Regions from separate parts of the Streptomyces sp. UC4497 genome, predicted to be linked through region 2. Evidence: riboswitches for the same ligand, from Rfam matches in the RefSeq annotation. Region 2 holds a riboswitch; the other holds the start of a gene.
What was found. A riboswitch is a leader RNA that binds a small molecule or an ion and turns the genes downstream of it on or off. The one in region 2 is predicted to bind cobalamin.
Positions count from the first base shown of each region.

Region 1: another riboswitch for cobalamin. It lies ahead of metE (5-methyltetrahydropteroyltriglutamate--homocysteine S-methyltransferase); the one in region 2 lies ahead of ACYSUO_RS00365 (ABC transporter substrate-binding protein).

Region 1 covers NZ_JBTYHB010000001.1:248,652-254,805, forward strand. Annotated here, with positions in the region: gene ACYSUO_RS01055 (hypothetical protein) at 88-381, shown strand; gene ACYSUO_RS01060 ((2Fe-2S)-binding protein) at 696-1,406, opposite strand; cobalamin riboswitch at 1,544-1,767, shown strand; gene metE (5-methyltetrahydropteroyltriglutamate--homocysteine S-methyltransferase) at 1,933-4,266, shown strand; gene ACYSUO_RS01070 (PepSY-associated TM helix domain-containing protein) at 4,337-5,800, opposite strand; gene ACYSUO_RS01075 (hypothetical protein) at 5,969-6,154, opposite strand, start outside.
Region 2 covers NZ_JBTYHB010000001.1:98,546-110,437, reverse strand. Annotated here, with positions in the region: gene ACYSUO_RS00385 (hypothetical protein) at 1-26, opposite strand, end outside; gene ACYSUO_RS00380 (L-threonylcarbamoyladenylate synthase) at 185-805, shown strand; gene ACYSUO_RS00375 (ABC transporter ATP-binding protein) at 832-1,608, opposite strand; gene ACYSUO_RS00370 (FecCD family ABC transporter permease) at 1,605-2,618, opposite strand; gene ACYSUO_RS00365 (ABC transporter substrate-binding protein) at 2,678-3,733, opposite strand; cobalamin riboswitch at 3,770-3,959, opposite strand; gene ACYSUO_RS00360 (PI-PLC domain-containing protein) at 4,012-6,198, opposite strand; gene ACYSUO_RS00355 (arginine deiminase) at 6,229-7,491, opposite strand; gene ACYSUO_RS00350 (basic amino acid/polyamine antiporter) at 7,527-8,978, opposite strand; gene ACYSUO_RS00345 (baeRF3 domain-containing protein) at 9,161-10,255, shown strand; gene ACYSUO_RS00340 (hypothetical protein) at 10,255-10,845, shown strand; gene ACYSUO_RS00335 (MFS transporter) at 10,842-11,892, opposite strand, start outside.

The sequences.
Region 1 (6,154 bases), 150 kb from region 2:
GTAATGGACACCGCAGCCGCACGGAGCGCGCCGACCACGATGGCTCGTCTCGGTGAAGGCCCGCCGAAGCGCTCGTAGGATGCCGGAGTGCCAAGACTCATACCGACGAGCCGCCGCGCGTGGGGTGCCACGTGGGCGGTGCTGTGTGCGGCCGGCCTCGCCGTCACCTTCGGCCTCAACGCCTCCTCGGAGCCCGACCCGCAACCCGAGAAGCCCGTGAGCGCCCGGTGCGCCGAGCTGATCGCGGGCATCGAGAAGCAGTTGGCCAAGAACGAGCGGGACGGCAAGAAGGACGGGGTGGTGACGTTCTCGCGCGTCCGGGGCTCCGGCGAGGACGACTGCCACGAGGCGCTCCGCGACCACTTCGGCGGGGATCGGTGATCCGCGGCGTTTGAATCACCGCGTACGCGGTGCTGGTCGTCGTCGACGTCCGCTTGGCCATCGCGGTGACGCGCCGAGCAACTCCCGCATTTTTGTTACGCGTTGCCGCCCACGTCATAGCGCCTGCCCGCCGCGATCACCGTCTCCACGGACCGCAGCGCCCCGAGGCCTGCGAGCGGGTCGCCCGCCACCACGAGGATGTCCGCGCTGTAGCAGTACGTCGGATGGCCGAGGCCGGCGCGCGGCTGATCGCGGGCACCGACGCGGCCTGCCCAACGGCCGCATCCGCTGGGCCTGGACGAGACGACCGGGCATCACCGCACCAAACAGCAGTCCCCGCACTTGCCGCCGCCGGGAGCGCGGTAGAAGAGGCAGCAACTGCGTCGACGGAACGACAGATCGGCTCCGGTGATCCGGCCCGTGCCCCGCAGTCGGCCCGTCTCCAGCAGTTCGCGTGTCAGGCGCGTGAGATCCTTACGCAACTCGGGCCGGGACCTCAGCAGTTGGGCCGCCGAGCCGGCGAGCGCGGACGCGGAATTGCCGGCCAGCAGGCGGGGCGCCACCTTGGTGGTGAGGCCGCTCTCCACCGCCTCCAGGACGCCGTCCACCTCCGCGTGGACCGCGTCGGCGAGTGACGGGAGTTCCGCTGCGCGTCGGCCCTCGGGCCGGGGCAGCCGGAGAGCCGAGCCCTCGCCGGACCACTCCACCGTGCTCATCGTCGGCACGATCCCGTGGACGAGTGCGCAGGCGAGGACCGGTGACCACAGGCGGGCCGCAAGACCCAGGTGGGCGATGGAGACGCCGATGCGGGGTTCGTGTGTGCGGTAGTGGTCGTTCACCGCCTTGGCTCGTTCGGCCAACCCGGCGCGCGCGAGCCGTGCGTCGGGGTCCGCGTCGGCCTCGGCGTCGGACGACCGCGTCAGGGCCGTGTCGAGAGCGAAGAATCCGCCGATTCGCGACACGTCCCGCAACGCCTCGGCGACCTCTTCCGGCGCCACTTCGGTCTGCGCGAGCCGTTCGGGCATACCGCTTCCTCCCTCTCGCCGAGGAGTTCCGCACCGGTTTCCTCGGGCCGCCGACGCCCGTGTTCCGGGCCATGATGCCATCCAGCGCGGAGCGGCCGACGGGCCGGACGTTGTGGCGTCTTCCGGGCGCGGAGCCGTAGGGTGAACGACGCAGCTGGTTCGCCCCGCCCGCCAGGCGGGGCGTCGTAAGAGGGAACCCGGTGGGAATCCGGGACTGCCCCGCAGCGGTGAGTGGGAACGACCGCCGTCATACGCACTGGGCTCCGGAAGAGGGGTCTGGGAAGCGACGGTCACTAGGTGTCCGCCCTTTCGGGTGGGCGTGCCCGCGAGTCCGAAGACCTGCCGACTGCCCGTGCACGGACGAATCGTGCGCGGAGATCTCGGTGACCTCGAGGGCGGGTCGGCGTACACATACCGGCGGAAGGCCGTGCCTCGCAGCGCGCGGTCGCCGCCACGGTGGTGTCACTCCTTCGTGCCGCAGAAGTCCTCCGGGATCCCAGGGATACGTCTCTCGAAGGAGAATTCCGTGACCACCAGGACCGCGACCACAAGGGCCGCAGCCGCACGGGCCACCGTGTACGGCTACCCCCGCCAGGGCCCGAACCGGGAACTGAAGAAGGCGATCGAGGGCTACTGGAAGGGCCGCGTCGACGCCGACACCCTCCGCTCCACCGCCGCCGAACTGCGCCGCGCCGCCTGGCAGGACCTGGCCGCGTCCGGCATCGACGAGGTGCCGACCGGCGACTTCTCGTACTACGACCACGTCCTGGACACGACCGTGATGGTCGGGGCGGTGCCCGAGCGCCACCGGGCCGCCGTCGCGGCGGACGCCCTGGACGGGTACTTCGCCATGGCCCGCGGCACCCAGGACGTCGCTCCGCTGGAGATGACCAAGTGGTTCAACACCAACTACCACTATTTCGTCCCGGAGTTGGGGCCGGAAACGATGTTCACCGCCGATTCCGGCAAGCAGGTCGCAGAGCTTCGGGAAGCCCTCGCTCTCGGCCTGGACGGTCGCCCGGTGCTGGTCGGACCGGTCACCTATCTCCTGCTGTCGAAGCCCGCTCCGGGCGTCGCCGACGACTTCGATCCGCTCACCCTGCTGGACCGGCTGCTGCCCGTCTACGCGGAGGTCCTCACCGACCTGCGCGCCTCGGGTGCCGCCTGGGTGCAGCTCGACGAGCCCGCGCTGGTGCAGGACCGCACCCCGGCCGAGCTGAACGCCGCTGCCCGCGCCTACCGTGACCTCGGCGCCCTCGTCGACCGTCCGAAGCTCCTGGTCGCCTCGTACTTCGACCGGCTCGGCGAGGCCCTGCCGGTGCTCGCCAAGGCGCCCGTCGACGGTCTCGCCCTCGACTTCACCGGCTCCGCCGCCGCCAACCTCGACGAACTCGCCGCCGTCGGCGGCCTGCCCGGCAAGCGTCTCGTCGCCGGCGTGGTGGACGGCCGCAACGTCTGGGTCAACGACCTGGAGCGGTCCCTCGCCACACTCGGCACCCTGCTCGGGCTCGCCGAGCGCGTCGACGTGGCCGCATCCTGCTCGCTGTTGCACGTCCCGCTGGACGCGTCCGTGGAGCGCGACATCGAGCCGCAGATCCGGCGCTGGCTCGCCTTCGCCCGCCAGAAGACCACCGAGGTCGCCACCCTCGCCAAGGGCCTGACCCGGGGAACCGGCGTGGTCGCGGCCGAACTCGCTGCCAATCGCGCCGCGTTGAATTCCCGCGCCACCTCGCCCATCACGCGCGATCCGGCGGTGCGGAGCCGCGCCGCCGCCGTCACCGAGAACGACGCGCGCCGCTCGCAGCCGTACGCCGAGCGGACCGCCGCCCAGCGGGCCCTCCTGAACCTGCCGCTGCTGCCGACCACGACCATCGGCTCGTTCCCGCAGACCGGCGAACTCCGCGCCGCCCGCGCCGACTTGCGGGCCGGGCGCATCGACACCACAGGGTACGAGGACCGCATCAGGAACGAGATCCGTGAGGTCGTCTCGTTCCAGGAGAAGGCGGGCATCGACGTGCTCGTGCACGGCGAACCCGAGCGCAACGACATGGTCCAGTACTTCGCCGAGCAGCTGAACGGCTACCTGGCGACCCAGCACGGTTGGGTCCAGTCGTACGGCACCCGCTACGTCCGTCCGCCAGTCCTCGCGGGTGACATCTCCCGCCCCGAGCCGATGACCGTGCGCTGGACGACGTACGCCCAATCGCTCTCCGACCGCCCCGTCAAGGGCATGCTCACGGGTCCTGTCACCATGCTCGCCTGGTCCTTCGTCCGCGACGACCAGCCCCTTGGTGACACCGCCCGGCAGGTGGCCCTCGCCCTGCGCGACGAGGTCAACGACCTGGAGACGAACGGGACTTCGGTCATTCAGGTCGACGAGCCCGCACTGCGCGAGACACTGCCGCTGCGCGCCACCGACCACGCGGCCTACCTCGCCTGGGCCACCGAGGCGTTCCGCCTCACCACCAGCGGCGTGCGGCCGGACACGCAGATCCACACCCACATGTGCTACGCCGAGTTCGGTGACATCGTGCAGGCCATCGACGACCTCGACGCCGACGTCATCAGCCTGGAGGCCGCCCGCTCCCACATGCAGGTCGCCCATGAGCTCGCCGCTCACGGCTACCCGCGCGAAGCCGGTCCGGGCGTGTACGACATCCACTCGCCGCGCGTTCCGAGCGTCGACGAGGCAGCCGCCCTGCTGCGTACGGGACTTGAGGCCATCCCCGCCGAGCGGCTGTGGGTCAACCCGGACTGCGGGCTGAAGACCCGCGGCTGGCCGGAGACCCGCGCCTCCCTGGAACACCTCGTGGCCGCCGCACGCACGGTCCGTGAGGAGCTCGGGAGGACCGCGCCCTGACGCGCGACCCTGCAGGCCTTGCCCCTGGTGCCTGCGTCGGCATCAGGGGCAAGGCGCGCACCGGCCTACATCAGGCGGTCGGCGCGTACGTGCGCTTTCCCCGCCGGTACGCGATCTCGCCGAGCGCGATGTCGCAGAGCATGAACGCGGCGAGCGGGATGCCGAGCAGCGGCACGAAGTAGCCGAGCAGCGCGATCACCACCATCAACGGCACCACGACGTACGGCGGCACGTGCTGCCAGGCTCCGCGCGGGACGGGCCGCCCGAAGGCGGAGCCGCGCCCGCGCTGCCACCACATGCGGTACCCCCACACGATGAGGAGCACCACCGCCAGGGCGAGGGCGGCGAGGGCGATCTGGTTGACGAGGCCGAACAGGTTGCCGGTGTGCAGGTCGATGCCCCAGCGGGACAGCTTGGCGAGCACCGGGTAGTCCGCGAACCGCACCTCGTCCGTGACCTCGCCGCTCGTCGGGTCGACGGCGACGGCATCCTGCTTCTCCGGCCAGCTCCGCTGGATCTGCTGGACCACGTACGCCGAGGAGGAGTCGGCGGGCGGGACGATCTCCACGGGGTTCGAGAGGCCTTCGGCGCGGGCCGCCTTCAGCACCGCGTTCAGACCGACGTCACCACCGCCCTTCTCGGCGCCGGCCCCGCCCATGTCCATGCCTTCCATGCCCTCCATACCGGCCATGTCATGGCCGGCGTGTTCACCGCCTGGAGTCACGGTCGCGGAGACGGTCGGGGTCGTCTGGCCGAGCGCGGCACGCAGGTCGGTGATGTTCGCCCCTGCGTACGTCGACCAGGTCAGGCCCGTCGCGGACAGGAAGAAGAGGCCGAGCGCCGCCCAGACACCCACCGATCCGTGCAGCGACAGGGTGCGCCTGCGGCCGGTCGCGCCGCGGATCGCGCGACGGGAACGGCGCCGGGAGAACCAGAGGACGAGGCCACCGCCCGCGATCACCCACATCCAGCTCGCCGCGAACTCGCTGTAGAGACGGCCCACTTGGCCGAGGTGGAGGTCGCGGTGGAGCTCGTCGATCCAGGTGCGCAGCGGCAGCGCGCCCGTCGAGCCGTACTGTTCGAGGGCGCCGCGCACCTCCCCGTTGTACGGGTTCACGAACACCGCGAGCGTGTAGTCGGCGTCGACTCCCGGCACGCCGGCGAGCATGACTCGGGTCGTCGCCCCGGCCTCAGGGGAAGGCCGTACCGCGCTGATGTCTCCTTCCGGATGTGCCTTGCGGGCGGCGGCGACCTGATCGGCGATCGGCAGCTCGGACTTGCCCACGGGGACGTTCAGCTCATGGGCGTACACGATCTTCTCGGCCTGGAACGAGCCCGCGTAGAGCAGGCCCGTGACCGCGGCGACGAACAGGAACGGGGCGACGAACACCCCGGCGTAGAAGTGCAGTCGCAGCACCAGCGGGCGCAGCGACGCCCAGGTCGACCGGTCGGCGGGCGGCGACGGCGGTGCGTGCCGGCTCTCTTCCGCTGGGCGCGGTTCAGAGGTGTCGGAGGTTTCGGAGGTGATGGACAACGTGGTCCTCCAGTTTCGGGCAGCACGGAGTCCGGGCGCGGGCCGTTCGGCCCTGGGCGCATCCGGATCCGGTGCGTTGCATGGGGACTCGACCGCGCGGGCCCGCTCGGGGTGTGCGCACGGCCGACGCCCGAGGGTGCGGCGCAGCCTCGGGCGAACCGGCTGTCGTCAGGCGACAGCGTTCCCTGCAGGCGGGCCCCTGGAGGTGATCGTGTCGGCGAGAAGGAGGTCACGGGGCGTACGATCGCGCCGCGTGCGGCGGACCTGGACGCGCGGCCGGTGCGGCGGAGCCGGAAGGCGGAACGGGAGCCTCAGGGGCGCGACGAGCCGACCGACGACGGACCTCGCGATGCG
Region 2 (11,892 bases):
GTCGGGGTTGAGTTCTTCTTCGCCATGGAGTCGTTCTGTGAGTGATCGGGGCGCGACCAGTATGGGTCCGTGGGCGCGCGGGGGCCAGGGCAGGGTGGTCCGGTGTCGGGATTGTCGCGCGTGCGTGCCCGATTCGCCCCTCGTGTACCCCGGCGTGGCGCGTCCGATCCCGTACGCTCGCCGAATGGCCAGGTACTACGACGTGCACCCAGCAAACCCGCAAGCGCGCCTGATCTCCGCGATCGCCGACGGCATCCGCGACAGCGCGCTCGTCGCCTACCCCACGGACTCCTGCTACGCGCTCGGCTGCCGGCTCGGCAACCGGGCGGGAGTCGACCGGATCCGCACCATCCGGCAGCTCGACGACCGGCACCACTTCACACTGGTCTGCCAGGACTTCGCCCAGCTCGGCAGGTTCGTCCAGATCGACAACGACGTGTTCCGCGCCATCAAGGCGGCCACGCCCGGCAGTTACACCTTCATCCTGCCCGCGACGCGCGAGGTACCGCGGCAGTTGCAGCATCCGAAGAAGAAGACCGTGGGCGTGCGGATCCCCGACCACGTGGTGACGCAGGCCCTGCTCGCCGAGCTCGGTGAGCCGCTGCTGTCCAGCACGCTGCTGCTGCCCGGCGAGGAGGAGCCGCTCACCCAGGGCTGGGAGATCAAGGAGCTGCTCGACCACCAGGTGGACGCCGTGGTGGACTCCGGCGACTGCGGCACCGTGCCCACCACGGTCATCGACTTCTCCGGTGGGGAGGCCGAGATCGTACGGCGCGGGGCCGGGGACACCGAGCGCTTCGAGTGACACGGGTCCAGTGAGGCCCGGGTGGCTCAGCGCGGCGACGTCGTGCCCAGGTAGCGGATGTGCGGGCGGGCGCCGGGGCGGGTGACCTCGGCGCGCACCCCGTACACGTCGGCGATCAGTTCCTCGGTCAGGACGTCGCCCGGCTCCCCGGCCGCCACCACCCGGCCCTCGCGCAGCACGACGACCCGCGCGCAGTAGGTGGCGGCGAGGTTCAGGTCGTGCAGGGCGACGACGGACGTGATGCCCAGCGTGCCGATCAGGTCGAGGAGTTCGAGCTGGTGCTGGATGTCGAGGTGGTTGGTCGGCTCGTCGAGCAGCAGCTCGCGCGGCTCCTGCGCGAGCGCCCGCGCGATCTGCACCCGCTGGCGCTCGCCGCCGGACAGCGTGTGCCACAGGCGGTGCGCCCGGTCGCCGAGTCCGCTGCGCTCCAGGGCGGAGCGCACGGCCGCCTCGTCCGCCGCCGACGCGGGCTGCCAGGCGCGGCGGTGCGGGACCCGGCCCAGGCGTACGACGTCGGCGACGGTCAACTCGACCTGGGCGTCGGACTGTTGCTGCACCATGGCGATGCGCCGCGCGGCCTGCCTGCGGCCCACCGAGGCGAGCGGGTCACCGTCGAGCGTGACGACGCCGCTGTCCGGGGCGAGCACTCCGGACAGCAGGCGCAGCAGGGTCGACTTGCCCGAGCCGTTGGGGCCGAGGATTCCGGTGACGGTGCCGGGCTCGGGTGCCACGGACACCCCGTCGAGCACCAGCGCGCCACCCGGCGACCACGACACACGCTCCGCGCGCAGCCCCGCCGTCACCGCACACCCCGCCCGCGGTACAGCACCAGCACGAACGCCGGCACACCGATCAGCGATGTCACCACACCCACCGGAACCTCCTGCGGTTCGAGCACCGTCCGCGCCACCGTGTCCACCCACACCAGGAACACGGCTCCCGCGAGCGCCGTCACCGGCAGCAGCCGGGTGTGCCCCGGACCGACCAGGGCGCGCGCCGCGTGCGGCAGCACCAGGCCGACGAAGCCGATCGCGCCGGCCGCGCTGACCAGGGCCGCCGTGAGCAGCGCCGTCACGCACAGCAGCACGATCCGGGTACGGGCCACCCGCACCCCGAGGGTGGCCGCCGCCTCCGCGCCGAAGGCGAACGCGTCGAGGGTGCGCCCGTACGCCAGGCACACCACGAGCGTGACGGCGAGCACGGCCAGGCACAGCCACACCTCGGTCCAGCCGACCCCGCTGAGTGAGCCGAGTAGCCAGAACAGCACGCCGCGCGTCGTCTCCGCGTCCGCAGAGGTCAGGACGACGAACGAGGTCAGCGCCGAGAACAGCTGCATCGCCGCGACGCCGCACAGCACCACCCGGTCCGTGCTGCCGCCCAGCGTGTGACTGAGCACCAGCACCAGCGCGAACGAACAGACGGCGCCGACGAACGCGCCACCGGAGACCGAGATGGCGCCCCCGCCAAGCCCGAGCACGACGACGAGCACGGCCCCGGTCGACGCGCCCGACGAGACACCGAGCACGAACGGATCGGCCAGCGGATTGCGCAGCAGCGCCTGTAGCACCGTGCCGCACACCGCGAGCCCCGCCCCGCACACCGCCGCGAGCAGCGTCCGCGGCAGCCGCAGATTCCATACGATGCCGTCCCGGATCGGCGAGAGGTCCGAGGTCGCGAGGCCCATCCGGTCGCCCACCGCGGCCCACACGTCGCCGACCCGGATCTGCGCGGGACCGATCGTGATGGCGAAGGCCACGGAGGCGCACAGCGCGGCGATGGCGGCCGCCCAGGCGAGCGTGGCGCGCAGCGAGATCCGGGAAGAGGCCTTCGCGGGCGCCGCCGTCACCGCGGGCGCCGGAACCGTGCGAGCCGTCACTTGGCGAGGCCGAACTCGCGCAGCCCCGCGGCGACCTGTTCCACGCCGTCGACCGTGCGGATGGTCGGGTTCATGGCCTGTCCGCTCAGGCGCACGTACCGCTTCTTCTTCACGGCGGTCATGTGCTTGGTGACCGGGTTGGACTCCAGGAACTTGATCTTCTGCGCCGCGGACTCCGCCGACTGCGAGCGGCGCGTCAGATCGCCGATCACCAGCACGTCCGGATCGCGATCGGCGACCGTCTCCCAGTTGACCTGCGGCCACTCCGCGCGCGTGTCGTCGAAGACATTGCGCGCCCCGAGCTCCTTGGTGACGACGCCGGGGGCGCCGCAACAGCCCGCCATGTAGGGCGAGTCGGAGTTGGCGAACCAGTAGAGGACGTCCACGCCGTGCGCGTCGACCCCGGAAGTGGCCTTGCGGACCCGGGACTTGAGCTTGTCGATCAGCTTCTCGCCGCGCTCCTCGACGTCGAAGACGCGCGCGAGATCGCGGATCTCGCCGTACACGACGTCGAGCCCCAGGCGCTTGGTCCGCTCCCCGTCCCCGTCGCCGCCGTTGTCCTTGCCGACGCAGTCGCTGGGGGAGAGGTACGTGGGCACGCCGAGCTTCTCGAACTCCGCGCGCGGCGCCACACCGCCCTTGCCGAGGGTGTACGTGAACGAGGCCGCGGCGAAGTCCGGTTCGGTGCCGAGGACCTTCTCGAACGACGGGTAGCGGTCGGCCAGGCGCGGCACCTTCGCGTTGGCCTTCGCCAAATCCTTGGGGACCGGGTCGGTCCAGGTACCGGTGCCGACCATCCGGTCCTCGAGGCCGAGCGAGAGCATGATCTCGGCGGAGCCCTGGTCGAGGGCGACGGCGCGACGCGGGGCGTGCTCGACCCGCACCTTCTCGCCGCAGTTGTCGAGCGTGACACCGCCGCCCTTGTCGGCACCGTCCTCGGTGGCGGCGGTCGTGCCGCACCCGGTGAGCAGCAGGGCGCCCGCCAACAGCGGGGCGCATCGGCGGAGTTGACGTGCGAACAGCACGGAAGTTCCTTCGCGTCCAGGGCTCATACGCGGAGCCGGCCTACGGTCCGCCCCCATGCCACGCGGCACTGGAGGCCGCCAGCAGGTCTTCGGACTCGGGGTCGTCCGCGCGAAGCGCCTTCCCGGGTCGATGTGCCGACCCAGTGGCAGTGGCTCCGCCCGTCACCCTCACCGCTGCGCGTCAGTTCCGGGTTCGCACCGGATTCCCTGACCCGTGTGCGTAGAAAAACACACAAAGGTACGACTGGCTCGGCGAAACTATCACGCGCAGGCGATCGTGGTCCCGGCGGCAGTGTCGGAACCGGTCAGCGGCCCTCGTTGAGCGCGTCCACCGCGCCCTGCGCGTCCCCGATCGTCGCGTAGTCCACGGCGACGAAGTTCACCGGCCTGCCGCGCTCGCGTTCGCAGCGGTGTGCCCGGTCGAGGACGTAGCGGCGGGCGTTGACCTCGCCGGCGTCGATGCGGCTGCCGCCGTTGTTGGTGATGAAGTGGTTGAGGAGGAACAGCCGTTTGTCGTCGCCGCCGCGGTGGGGGACGCAGCTCATCTGGTCCGGGGAACGGAAGGAGAACGGCGTCTCCATGCCGTAGCGGTAGAAGTTGCGGTACCAGGGGGCCGGGCCGTCCGCCTTCTCGGCGAAGACGACCAGGCGCCGGCCGCTGTCGATCATCTCGCCGAGCGTCGGCCAGGGCTTCGCCGGATCGGCGTCGGGACGGCGGACCAGCTTGTCCAACCCGGCCTGGCGGAAGGCCTTTCGGGTGTCCTCGGCGGAGATCGCGTCCTGGACGATCAGGGTGACCACTTCGTTCGGGTGGTCCTTCATCCAGTCGCCGATCTCGCGCAGCGTCGGCACCAGGGAGATCGCCCCGGCCCTGCACACCGCGTGGCACAGCCACAGCCCCTTGCGCGGCGGATTGATCCGGTTGACCGCGGACCGCACCAGCGCCTGCTGCTCGGCCGTGAAGTCGGAGTCGTCCAGGCGTTCGGTGATCTCCTCGGGGGTCTCCCAGCGGTAGGTGTCCAGCTGCATCGCGCGCACCCCATGGTCCAGCTGTGTGCTGATGGGCGGGTCCTGCAGCGGCCCGATGAAGTTGTCGGCCGTCGTCGACATCGCGTTGTGCGAGGTCAGATAAGCGACCTCGTCGTAGGGCCGGTCGCACAGCTCGGTGCTGCCCTCGCACTCGCGGGCCGCCGCGGGGGAGGCGGCCAGCGGCATCAGCACCATCCCCGCGACCGCCAGGCACGTCGCCCCGAACCCCAGGCCGACCGCCCGCCGCGGCGACCCGAGCCGCTCCCGCGCCACCCGCGGGACCCGGCCGGCGAGGCCGGTCCTCATGAGCAGACCGACACCCGCGAGAAGCGCCCCCGCGAGCACGGGGACGAGCGCGGCCCACAGCGCGGTGCCGGTGAGATGGCCGACGGCGGCGCGCTGCACGTCGTCGACGAGACGGGTGAGGCTCGGCGGCCACGAGTCGGGAGGCGCCACGAGCTGCCCGTCGGTGACCAGACGCGTCACCCAGGCGGCCAGCGCGGCGAGCACCCCGCCCGCCACGAGCGGGATCCCGAGCAGGATCAGGCGGCGCCCCGGCTGCCGCGGACCGAGCAGCCACAGCGCCGTGAGGGACAGCAACAGCAGCACCGTCGCGACGACTTCGAGCACCCCGAGGCCGACCGCCGTGTACGGTCGCGCCTCGTGCAGGCCCGAGAGATCGTTGCCGGACGCCTCGAGGGTGTCGGTCAGGTCCCAGGTGCCGCCGTCGACGAGCGTCCGGAGCTGGGCCGCGGCGCCCTGGACGCGGTCCGTGACGGTGGCCGGGGCGACGGCGGCGAGCGCGGTGCCGACGTCCCCGTCCGCGAGCGCCGTCTCGACCTCCGGTCGCAGGCCCGCGCGCTCCCCGGCCGGTACGAGGGCGAGCAGCGTGTCGGCGACGCGGCTCGCCTGGTCCTGCGTCAACGGCAGCTGCGGCAGGCCTTCGGGCGCCCGCCCGGCGGCGAGTTCGCGCACCTCGTCGGCGAGTGTCGCCCGGAACCGGTCGAAGTCGGGCTCGGAGCGGTTCTGGACGCCCGCGACGAGATCGCCGAAATAGGTGTGCGCGAGGCCGTCGAGATTGGCGAGGACCGGGCGCAGGTCGACGACGAGGCGCAGGTCGTCCCGGTCGCCGTTCAGGTAGCCGACCACCGCGTCGATCTGCTGCCGGGTCAGGTCGCGCAGCGTGTCGGGCGGCAGGACCAGCTTGATGTTGGAGGTGATCTGGGCCTCCGGCACCGCGAGCCGTGCCAGCAGGTCGCGGGTGACCGGGGAGGCCTCCGGGTCCACCAGAACCTCGTTGTAGAGCCGGTCGTAGGCGTGCTGCTCGTCGAGGACCGCCGCGTGGAAGCCGGGGTCGAGCAGCGTGCCGCGGACGGTGGCCGTGACGCACACGGTCAGCGTGGCGACAGCGGCCACGACGAGGGCCACCATGCGGAGCAGCGTATGGAGCGTGCCCTTCTCCATGGCGTCGACGGTACCGGTCCCGGGGCCGTCTCAGTAGTCGAGCGGGTCCCTGCTGATGGGGCAGGTCATGCAGTGGCCGCCGCCGCGACCCCGGCCGAGCTCGGCGCCGACGATGGTGATGACCTCGACGCCCGCCTTGCGCAGCAGCGTGTTCGTCTGGGTGTTGCGGTCGTAGGTGAAGACCACGCCGGGTTCGAGGGCGACCGCGTTGTTGCCGCTGTCCCACTGCTGGCGCTCGGACGCGTAGACGTCGCCGCCCGTCTCGATCACCTGGAGGTCGCCGATGCCGAGGGCCTTCGCGACGACGTCGGTGAACGCGGCAGAGCCCTCGTCGGTGATCTCCAGGCCCGGCGCCTTGTCGCTGGGGCGCAGCGAGAACGTGTGCACCGCGTCCATGATCTTCGGATAGAGCGTGACGATGTCGCGGTCGGCGAACGTGAAGACGGTGTCCAGGTGCATCGCGGAGCGCAGCTTCGGCATCCCGGCGACGATGACGCGCTCGGCGGCGCCGCGCTCGAAGAGGGAGGCCGCGACCTGCGTGATGGCCTGCCGCGACGTGCGCTCGCTCATGCCCATCAGGACGACGCCCTTGCCGACGGGCATGATGTCGCCGCCCTCGAAGCTCGCCTGCCCCCAGTCCTGTTCGGGATCGCCCCACCACACGGTGGAGCCCGCGAAGTCCGGGTGGAACTGGTACACCGCTTTCATCAGCAGCGTCTCGTCGTGCCGCGCGGGCCAGTACAGCGGATTGAGGGTGAGGCCGCCGTACAGCCAGCACGTGGTGTCGCGGGTGTAGAGGGTGTTGGGCAGCGGCGGCATCAAGTACTCGCGTACGCCGGTGGATTCGCGGGCCAGGGACACGTACGGGGAGCGGTAGTCGTCGGGCAGGTCGGTGGTGGCGAGCCCGCCGATGAGGTACTCGGCGAGCTGCCGGTCATCGAGATCCTCCAGGAACGCCCGGGTGTCGTCGATCAGGCCGAGCCCGACCTGATTGGCGACGATCTTCCGGTCCAGGAGCCAGGACTTCGCCCCCGGGAGCGCCATCGTCTCCGCGAGCAGCTCGTGCAGCTCGACGACCTCGACGCCGCGCCCGCGCAGCTTGTTGACGAAGTCGGCATGGTCGCGCTGGGCGTTCTCCACCCACATCACGTCGTCGAAGAGCAGATCGTCCGCGTTGGTCGGGGTCAGCCTGCGGTGCGCGAGCCCCGGCGCGCATACGAGGACCTTGCGCAGCCGGCCCACCTCGGAGTGGACGCCGTACGGAGCGGGAGCGGAGCTGTCGGGGTCGGTCACGGGGAGCCTCCCGGGGCGGGGGTGGGACGGGACGGTCACAGGCTGATCCAGCCTGCGGCCAGGGCGACGATGCCGATCACCGCGCCGATGACGGAGACGGCGAGGATGACGAACTCACGCGGCGAGAACAGGCGGCGGCCCTGCTCGCGGCGGGCCATCACGAAGAGGATGGTGGCCGGGGCGTAGAAGATCAGCGAGACGAGGACGAACTTCAGCCCCGCCGCGTACAGCAGGAACGCCGTGTAGATCACGGCCACCCACGCGATGGTCAGCTCACGGTTCGAGGCGTGGCCGCCCGCCGTGAGCGGATCGGGGCGCATGCCGATCTTCGCAGCGAAGCCGGCCGCGAGCAGATACGGGATCAGGGAGAGGGCGCTGGTCAGGTCGAGGGCGAAGTTGAACGCGTCGTCGGAGAACGCGGTGACGACGAGCACGACCTGGGTCAGGATCGTGGTCATCAGCAGGGCGGGCACCGGCACGTCCGCGGCGTTGGCGCGCCGCAGGAAGCGAGGCATGTCGTCGTCCTTCGCGGCGACGAACAGCACCTCGGCGGCCATCAGCGTCCAGGCCAGATACGCGCCGAGCACGGACACGATCAGCCCGACGCTGATGAAGACCTTGCCCCAGGTGCCGACCGCCTCCTCCAGGACGCCCGCCATGGACGGCTGGCGCAGCTCGGCGATCTCGCCCATCGGCATGATCCCGTAGCTGACGATCACGACGGAGGCGAAGATGGCGAACACGCTGAGGAAGCCGAGGATCGTGGCCCTGCCGACGTCCTCGCGGCGCTTGGCGTGCCGCGAGTAGACGCTGGCGCCCTCCACGCCGAGGAAGACGAAGACGGTGGCCAGCATCGTGCCCTTGACCTGGCTGAACAGGGAGCCGGCGTAGTCGGCGCCGCCCCAGTTCTCGGCGAACACGCTCGGGTCGAAGAAGACGAGCGCCAGGATCACGAAGACGATGATCGGCACGACCTTCGCCACGGTCACGATCCTGTTGATGGCCGCGGCCTCCTTCACGCCGCGGCGGATCATCAGGAAGAACGCCCACAGGCCCACGGAGGAGAGGATCACCGCGAGCGCGGTGTCGCCCTCGCCGAGGCTGGACCAGATCGTGCCGACCGTCGACATGATCAGCACCCAGTACGTCACGTTGCCCACGCACGAGCTGGCCCAGTAGCCGAAGGCGGAGAAGAAGCCCACGTACTCGCCGAAGCCCGCCTTGGCGTAGGCGTAGACGCCCGCGTCCAGGTCGGGCCTGCGCATGGCGAGGGACTGGAAGACGAAGGCGAGCATGAGCATGCCGGTACCGGCGATCGCCCAGGAGATGAGCGCCCCCGCCACCCCCGTCTGCTCGGCGAAACGCGCCGGGAGGGAGAACACCCCGGCGCCGACCATGGAGCCGATGACCATGGTGGTGAGGGTGAACAGGGCCAGTTTCGCGGGCGGTCGGGAGGTCTCGGACTCCGTGGAGGCCTGCTGCTCCATCACGTCCCCTTCGGTCGTGGTGCGGGGGAGCTGGGACGCTCGGGGAACAGTTTTCTACCAATATGTTGAGGCCTGCACCTTTTAGAGGTGTTCCGGTGTCACAAGACGTTCATTCCAAATGGCCGTTTGTGCGAGTTGTGGGCAGCATGGTGCGAGCCGTCTCAGGAGAAGGACAAGCATCCATGCAATCCTCATTGACCCCGGTGATCCTTCGGGAGCTGCGCGAGCCGCGCTCCTATCCCGCCGTGTCCCTGGCGATGCCCACCCACCGGCGACGACCGGAGAACGACCAGGACCCGGTCCGGCTCGGCAACCTCGTCAGCGAGGCGGAGCGCCAGCTGGCGGCGGACCCGGCGGTGACCAAGGAGCGCCAGGAGGACGTCCTCGCGCAGCTGCGGGCCGCGGTCCAGGAGGTCGACCCCGCCGAGGTGCGCGACGGCCTCATCGTCTTCGCGGCGCCGGGCGAGCACCAGGCCTGGGCCGTCGACCGCGGCGTGCCCGAGCGGGTCGTGGTCGCCGACACCTTCCTGACCCGCAACCTGGTCGCCGCGGACGCCGCGATGCGCCCCTACTGGGTGCTGGCGCTGGCCGCCGGCCGGGTGACGCTGTGGGACGGCCGCGGCGACAGCGTCACCGAGAACACGGAGCACGGCTTCCCGCTGACCCGCAGCCTCGAGGACCCGGACGCCGAACGCAAGGAGCGCGTCGGCGACGTGCCCAGCACGTTCCGCGACGAGCAGACCCGCCAGTTCTTCCGGGACGCGGACACCGAGCTGAGCGATGTGCTCGGCGAGGAGCCGAGGCCGCTCTACGTCACCGGGGAGTCGGCCGCACTGACCCTTTTGACGGAGGTCGGAAGCGCCGCGCAGGGTGCGATCGAGGTCTCGGTCGGCGGGCTCGCGCAGGCCACACCGGAGGAGGTCGTGCAGGCGGTGGCCCCGGCCCGGGACGAAGCGGCACGGCTGGTCGTCGCCGAGGCGCTCGACCAACTGGAGCAGGCGCGCGGCGAGCGGAAGTACGCGGCGGGCGTGGACGAGGTGTGGCAGGAGGCCCAGGACGGCCGGATCCGCCGCCTCGTCGTCGAGGAGAACTACCGGATCACCGTGCGGGCCGGCGACGGCCACCTGGAACCGGCCGCCGAGGATGATCTCGACGCCGTGCACGACATCGTCGACGAGGTCGTCGAGTCCGCCCTGGAGACCGGCGCGGAGGTGGTGTTCGTCCCCGACGACACCCTCGCGGACGCCGGGCGCGTCGCAGCGGTGTTGAGGTTCTGATGCGCGCGCGGACGACGGTCGCGCCGATCGCCTGCGCGCTGGCGGGTGTGCTGGCGCTCGCGGCATGCGGCTCAGGAAGCGAGCAGGACACGGGCGCGAGCGCCAGCGCGCGACCCACCTCACCGGACGCGTCGAGGTTCTCCGGTACGCCGCCCTCGGCGCTGGCCTCGAAGAAGGAGTCGATCAAGGCCTCCGCATCCGAGGCCGCCAAGTCGGCCTCGGCACGGGCCAGTTCGTTCGAGGCATCCGTCTCGGCCAACCTGGAGCGCAAGCGACAGGAGTTCACCAAGCAGCTGGACAAGGCCGAGGGCAAGGGCAACGCGGTGCGCGACGTCGAGCTGACCGGCAAGCGCCTCGCGGACACGAAGGGCGTGCGCGCCGTCGTCGTCCACATCACCAACACCACCGAAAAGACCGCCTCGTACGCGGTACAGGTCGACTTCAGCGACTCCGACGGCAAGGTGGTCGAGTCGAAGGTCGTCGGAGCCGAGGACCTGAAGGCGGGGGACAGGGCGCAGCCGCTGGCGATCAGCACCAAGCCCCCCGAGCCGCATCTCAAGGCGAGTGTGGCGAAGGCACAGCGCTACTAGGCAGGGACCTTCGCCTGGGTCACGGCCGTGGACTCGGCCGCGACCCTGCGCTCGAAGTGGACCCGCAGCCGCAGCGTGCACCAGATGCCGACCGCGGAGACCACCATCAGCGCGGCGGCGGGTGGCCAGTACGCCCCGCCGGCCAGGGACGACAGCCAGACCGCGGTGACCGGGGCGAAGCCTGCGAAGATCATGTTGCAGACCTGGTAGGAGAGCGAGATGCCGGTGTAGCGCACGTGCGGGGCGAAGCCGTCGGCGAGGATCGCGGCCATCGGCCCGTACAGCGCCGACATCACCAGGCGCATCGCCAGCATCATCAGATAGATCAGTACGACGCTGCCGCCGCCGAGCACCATGAACTGCGGGATCGACAGCAGTACGACACCGGCGAGGCCCGCGACGACGACCTTGTGCGCGCCCACCTTGTCACCGAGCAGCGCGAGCAGCGGGGTGACGACGAGTTCCAGGAACGCGGCCAGCGAGAGGCCGTTGAGCAGCATCGACTCCGACAGGTGCAGCGATTCGGTGCCGTACGAGAGCAGATAGCTGGTCACCACGTAGTAGCCGCCGGTCGCGGTGGCCAGTGCGAAGACCCCGGTCAGGACCGTCTTCCAGTCCTTGTGCAGCACCTCGGCGACGGGCAGCCGGCTCGGCGTCTCCTTCGCGGCCTCGGCGGCGTGGATGTCGTCCATCACCGGGGAGTCCTCCAGCTTGGTGCGCACCACCAGGCCGATGACGACGAGGACCGCGGAGGCGAGGAACGGCACGCGCCAGCCCCAGCTGTTGAACGCGGAGTCGCCGAAGAGATTCATGAGGCTGAACATGCCGGTCGACAGCAACGCGCCGACGGAGGAGCCGAGTTGGGCGAACGAGCCGAAGAAGGTGGCCTTACCCTTGGGTGCGTTCTCGACGGCGATGAGTACGGCGCCGCCCCACTCGCCGCCGATCGCGATGCCCTGGATGAGGCGCAGCGTGATCAGCAGGATGGGGGAGAGGACGCCGACCTGGTCGTACGTCGGCAGCAGGCCGATCGCGAACGAGGCGATG